Regions from separate parts of the Companilactobacillus halodurans genome, predicted to be linked through region 1. Evidence: riboswitches for the same ligand, from Rfam matches in the RefSeq annotation. Region 1 holds a riboswitch; the other holds the start of a gene.
What was found. A riboswitch is a leader RNA that binds a small molecule or an ion and turns the genes downstream of it on or off. The one in region 1 is predicted to bind fluoride.

Region 1 (3,431 bases):
TAAAGCAAAGATAAATCCAACCTGAATGTAGTTGCCTAATAACAATTCAATGATTAAAGCCAACTCGATAATATAAGGAATCGGTCCAATCAAACGTTTGCCAATCAAACTGAGAAAAGTTTTTTTGATTTTTGGAGTCTCATTAAAACCGCTCTCTTGTCTGATTTTTGTTACATCTTGTGTAGTAAGACCATATTTTTCTTTCATGATTATGTGTTAATTAGTCAAAGTCGACATCATTAGGGAAGTGTGCTAAATTGGCTTCCTTGCCTAACTCTTCCTCGATTCTCAATAGTTGATTGTACTTAGCCAAACGTTCACCACGAGCTGGAGCACCTGATTTCAATTGTTCAGCGTGCATAGCAACTGTAAAGTCAGCCAAGAATGAATCTTCAGTTTCACCTGAACGGTGAGACATCATTGTTGTGTAGCCATTCTTTCTAGCAACACGGATAGCTTCCATAGTTTCTGTAACAGTACCGATTTGATTCAATTTGATTAAGAAACTGTTTGCCATACCCTTCTTGATAGCTTTTCTGAAGAGTGCAGGATTTGTACATACGTTATCATCAGTAACAATTTGAACACGATTGCCATTCTTTTGAGTAAATTTAGCAAAATTATCCCAATCATTTTCGCCAAATGGATCTTCCATTGAAACAATAGCTGGATATTTATCTAATAGTCCTTCATAATATGTGCCCATTTCGTCAGCTGAACGTTTTTCACCTTCGAATAAGTATGAACCGTCATCTTGAGCGAAACTTGATGCAGCAGCATCAAAGGCAATACCAATTTCTTCGCCAGGAACATAACCGGCATCTTTAATAGCACAGTTTAATTCATCAATAGCAGCTTCACTTGATGGAAGGTCTGGAGCAAATCCACCTTCATCGCCAAGTCCTGTTTGATAGCCTTCTTTTTCAAGGTTTTTCTTTAGTTGATGGTAAACATTAACGATTTTTTCAAATCCATCTCTAAAGGTTGTGCGCTTGATTGGAGTAATCAAGAATTCTTGCATATCAATACCATTGTCAGCATGTTCTCCACCGTTGATAACATTGTGGAATGTTTGTGGCAATTCAAGATCGACACCACCTAAGTAGCGGTATACTGGAATCTTTTCACTATTTGCTGCAGCACGGACATTGGCAATTGAAACACCGAGAATTGCATTGGCACCTAATTTTGCCTTATTAGGAGTGCCATCAAGATCAATCATCATTTGATCGATGTGAGCTTGGTTGAATGGATCTGCACCCTTTAGTTTATCGTTGATTAAAGTATTAACATTGTTGACAGCCTTTAAAACACCTTTTCCGTCAAGTCTGTCTCCACCGTCACGCAATTCAACGGCTTCATTGTCACCAGTTGATTTACCTGATGGAACACTTGCACGACCTAAGACACCATTTGAAAGTAAAACATCTGCTTCAACGGTTGGGTTACCACGTGAATCGAATACTTCCCTAGCTTTTACGTTCTCAATTGTTACTGTCATATAAATACTCCCTTCTTAATCATAAAAAAAGACGACTACCTCAAATAATTCCCCCAGTATTAGGTGGTTATCTAAAGTAGACGTCATCAATCACAATTAAGTAATATTTTCGGCGAACGTCATCGCCATTCGAACGACTTCATAGTAATATACTTTCTCTGTTTAAACAAGCATAAAACTTAATTTTAGTCGCTATTTATTTGATTGTGAAATATTTTGAACAAAAGAAATTAATGATTTTTTGAGAGAGAATATTGAGCAACTGCTATAGACCGCTATTTATCAACATTTCTGACAGATATCCTCATGAGCGTTTCTTTTGTGAAATCAAGCATTCCTTGCTATACTGTCTTTGTACCAAATAAGAAATCGCTAACATAGAGGAAGGAGGGGCTAACATAGCAACTTTGTTAAAATCCAAGGTAAGCATAGGTTTGCAAAGTCTGTTTTTTGCCTCCCGTATAGAAAATTACAAAAATCTATGACTAGATGCTTATTTTAGATTAGTGATTGATTTGCTAGTAACTCCCAATTACGATTGATAGGAATAAGACTCATTTCTTAAGTTTACTCAACTCAACATTGATAGACAGACCATAATAATCTCCCTAAATTCGTTAGATACCCCATCATCTGACGGAAAAAACAGTTAATTTCCTACTCCTATCACAAATCAAATCACCAAAAAAAGGACCAGTTGAGTTTTCCCCGTCAACTGGTCCTTTTAGTATACATTTTGTAAATTTTCAATTCGTCTACCTAAACAAATTTATTTAGTTAGGCTTTTTTAGTCTCTTTTTCTTTTGCCTCTTTAGCAATAGCTTGTTGAGCTACTAAATTCAAATAATTAAACGGATTATCATAATTTGGTTGGAAAAGCATATCGACAAAAGCTAAGTCATCAATCGTATTCTCATTTTGAATACAAATTGAAATAGCATTGGCTGATTGTGCAATTTCATGTTTACTAAAGAGCTGAGCCCCAAGGACTTTACGCGTATCTTTATCATAAACGAGATAAATCGTCAGCAAGTCGGTCGTAGGCATATAGTCAGGACGATAGTTATCAGAATAAATTACTCGATCAGCGTTGATACCACTAGCCAAAGCTTTCTTCAAAGTTAATCCGGTCTCAGCTAAAGTATAACCAAATATCTCCATAGCCGTCGTTGCTTGAGTTCCCATGTATCTACGAATGTCGCCAAAAACATTAATACCGGCCAAGGTTCCTTGACGAACGGCACTACTTGCTAGCGGAATATACTTCATTTCACCAGTTGGATTGAACTTAACGACACAGGAATCTCCAGCTGCATAAATATCAGGATCAGAAGTTTGCATATAATCATTAATAATGATGGCTCCATATCCATTCATTTGAACCTGACCTCGTAATAAATCAGTATTGGCAAAAAATCCGGTACAGACGATAACTAAATCGGCTTTATAAGCATGTCCCGCTTTAGTCTTGATGGTTAATTGATCTCCATCAACAATTTCTGAAACACGTTCGCCTAATTGAACTTTTACATTGTGTTCCTTTAACTTATTGATAATCGTATCCGATAATGGTTTATCGACATAATTATTCAAAATTTGGTCTCTAGATTGAATCAATGTTACATCGTGGACAGTATTGGCGTAACTTTCAGCTAACTCAACGCCAACATAACCTGCACCAACAATAGCAATGCTAGGATAATTCAAAGCTGATTCATAAATTTTTTTTGCTTGTTCATAACTCTTGCACAAAAGGACTCGCTTATTGTCCATGCCGCCGATTGGAGGAATCCCTACCTCTGAACCTGTGGTCATGATTAATTTGTCATAAGTATCTTCAAAAATTTCTTCTGTTTTTAAGTTTTGAACGACAATTTTTTTATTTTTCGAATCAATCTTTAAAACATTGTGCTTCATGTTAACCTTAGCT
Region 2 (3,431 bases), on a different contig from region 1:
TCCCTTCGATATTATCTTGGCTCAGGTGATATTTATTCAACAAAATATCGGTGTAAGCTTTGCCATTCAGTTCCTCAGGAATGACTTTAAAAGTTCTTTTGGCGTCAGCTGTTACTTGGCTCATCAGGGGTTGAACTTGTGGCAAGGTTCCTAAAGATTCCAAAAAAGTAACATAAATCCCGCTAGCATGTCGTTTATCAAGTTCTTTAACAACTCTGGTACCAAGTTTTGTTGCATCTTCTTCAGAAGTAGAGGAGAACAATTCATTGAGGATAACGAAACTATTCTGGTCGACTTTTTGAATGATCTGGTGGATTCGCTCAACGTCAGTTTCCAAAAGACCGCTGAGTTTGTTGCTGGATTCTTGGCGATCGAAATGGGTGAAGATTGACTGGCGAGTTCTGATTTTGGCCGAGGTTCCAGCAATCGCAATGCCTAATCTAGCTAGGTAAAAAATTTGTCCGACCATGCGGGCGTAAGTAGTTTTACCCCCTTGATTGGGACCAGAAATGACTAAGAAAGGTTTTTTCGGATTGATTTCTACTTGATTAGTAACAATTGTTTGCGTGGAAGTGAATTGCTTGAGCGCTAAACCAAAGTCAAAACTGTTATCGATACGTTTGCTGCCAGATTTAACTAGTATAGGAAGCGTGAAAGCGAGATGGCCAATTTTTTCAACCGTTAGTTCAGCTTTTTGCCAAGCTAAAAAGAAGGTCAGCTCTTTAACGATTTTTTCAATCAATTCATCATGATAAGTAGCATATTTTTGATAGAATTGGTTCATTTCTGCAAATTGGTCAGGATACAACTTGACTAACTCGGTGATGATTGAGACTTGCAGGTTGTTCATATTGTAAGAGCCATAAATGTCGTCCATCTTCACTGGTTTGGTGAGGTCCTTTTGATGATTGAAGATTGGAGTAAAAATCTCTTCAAAACGACTATCCATGCTTTCTTTGGGTTCGGGAGAAGCTTCAACAGTTACATTGCGGCCATTGAGATACAACCGATAATAAATATCGTTGAAATCATGATTGATGTTTTTGATATCTTTTTTGATTGCCAAGATTTTTTCGGAATTTTCATATTCTTCTAGGTAGTCGATAAATTTAACCAGGCCTTTGGAATCAAGCGATAGGTCTTGTAAGTTAAGAATTAAAGAATGAATCGCATTTAATTCGTCATCTAAAATGTTGACTAATTTATGCTCGCGATAAGCTTGAGGATATAGTTTGTGAATTTCTTCGTGTTCTTTCATGGAATAAAGCATTTGTTTCGTGAAGTCTTCAAAATCGTGATAGATATCTTCATTTTGAAAGTCTTTAAAAGTTTCCTGACGGTAACGGATTTCTTCGTCATCGATTAATGGTTGATGATTAAATTCAGAAATATCGAAGCCAGTCAGTTGGTTAACTTGTAAAAAGAGGTCATCGAGGTTCAAATCTTGAAAAATGGGATCATCATTGGGTAATAATTCCGCTGGTTTATTGGTATTCGTAAATAATAAGCTGTTAAACATAAAGCCATACCTCCAAATTTTGGGATAAAAAAAGACGCCTGCCTCAAATAAAGGTAGACGTCGTCAAATTCAAATTGAATTTTTGCGGTGAACGTCATCACCGACTCTCTCTGGAATTATAATATTACTTATTTTGTTTTCCAGCAATAATTTAGGTCTTGTTTTCTAAAAACCTAACAATTGTCTTTTAAGTTGGACAAGCCTACAATTTTACTTATATAGACAGATTCAATGGGAGTTGATAGCTATGAATATTTACTTCATCCGTCATGGAGAAACATATTTTAATCATCTCAGGAAAATGCAGGGATGGTCGGATACTCCATTAACCAAAGCGGGTCATGAAGAGGCCTATCGCATGGGAAGAACCTTGAAAAATTTAGGAGAACTCTCAGATACGATTTATTGCAGCGATATGAACCGGTCCGTCCAGACTGTTACGGAATTGAATAATGGCGCCAAAGCAGCCGGCGGGAAAACTTTTAAAATGGTCACGATGCCTGAATTGCGTGAACAATTCTATGGCAGTTTTGAAGGCCAGTCCAAAAAAGAAACTTATCAAAAAATTATCGGTAAGTCAGTTGAAGAAACTTTTAAGGAATTGTCTGCTAATGAAATTCAAGATAAAATTGCTAAATTAGATCCAGCCAATTTGGCTGAAACTAGCAGCGAGTTTTGGGCACGTTTTGCTAAAGGAATTGAAAAAATCGATCAAGCAGAAAAAAAGCCCGTCATAGTCGTCACGCACAGCGCAATCCTGACCGCTTTAGTCGATACTTATGCTCATGATATGTTGAGTCAAATTGAACCTAATAATTTGTCTTTAACTAAGATTCATCTCGAGGGCGATAAGTTTGAGCCACATGTCGTTTACTACAACCAAAAGGTTGAACAAAACATTTAAATAATACAAAAAATAGGTGATTTCTAAGAAAACATTTCTTGAAATCACCTATTTTTTAATGTGAATTTTCTTTTTCTTTGTTTAAAGCATCCATATCTTTAATCAAAGCTTTGACTTGTTCCATGCTACCAACATAAGCACCGGAGGCTAAAGGATGGCCGCCACCGCCAAATTTTTCAGCAACTCCGTTGATTGAAACGGTCTTGGAACGCAAATTAACTCGAAAACGATTGGTGTCTTCTTCACTTACAACAATCCAGTTGTGGACTTTAGTAATGCGTCCAATCAAAGGCACGACGTGATCTAATTCGCCAGCATCTAAGTGGAAATCTTCCAAGGTATCTTTTCGAATCACGATATATCCAAAACCAGAAGGAGTAATCTTGAGGTTATTTAGGATATAGGCTTCTAGTCGAGCCACTTGAAGAGACATTTCGTCTTCATGCAAGCTGATGTCGGAAATATCGATGCCAGTTTTTGCTAATTGGGCGGCAATCATCAAGGTTCGATAAGTCGTTTCAGCGTATAAGAAACGATTCGTATCGCCGATGACACCAGAATAGAGACTATAAGCACTTTGTTTCGAGATTTTTAGCGGTGCTAATTTATCAGCTAGAGTGTAAATCATTTCAGCACAACTAGAATAGTCTTCATCGACCCAATTCAAATCACCAAAAGGATCAACATTGGGATGATGGTCAATTTTAATCAATTTAGCAGCTTTTTTATAATCGCCATTGTTGTCGATTCGGGGCACGTTGGCAGTGTCTACGGTGATAACGAGTGCATCTTGATAAGCTTGGCTGGGAATCGTCTGCATTTTACCGATCCAATCGAGGACGGGTAAATCAATTCCAGTTATATAGATATTTTTTTGAGGATATGCATCTCTTAAAATCGTGGCCAAACCAGTTTGTGAACCGACAGCATCAGGGTCGGGATTTTGATGTCTGAGAATGATGATGGTCTTATATTTTTCGATATCTTTTAAAATTTCATCAATCATAG

Region 2: it holds a riboswitch for fluoride, as region 1 does, so the genes downstream of both, FHL05_RS06835 (MutS-related protein) here and eno (phosphopyruvate hydratase) in region 1, are expected to answer to the same signal.

The regions. Positions count from the first base shown of each region.
Region 1 covers NZ_VDFO01000038.1:246-3,676, reverse strand. The annotation lists gene FHL05_RS09720 (HAD-IC family P-type ATPase) at 1-207, opposite strand, end outside; gene eno (phosphopyruvate hydratase) at 221-1,501, opposite strand; fluoride riboswitch at 1,572-1,637, opposite strand; gene FHL05_RS09710 (FAD-dependent oxidoreductase) at 2,279-3,431, opposite strand, start outside.
Region 2 covers NZ_VDFO01000022.1:1,729-5,159, forward strand. The annotation lists gene FHL05_RS06835 (MutS-related protein) at 1-1,519, opposite strand, end outside; fluoride riboswitch at 1,567-1,630, opposite strand; gene FHL05_RS06840 (histidine phosphatase family protein) at 1,767-2,423, shown strand; gene FHL05_RS06845 (DHH family phosphoesterase) at 2,479-3,429, opposite strand.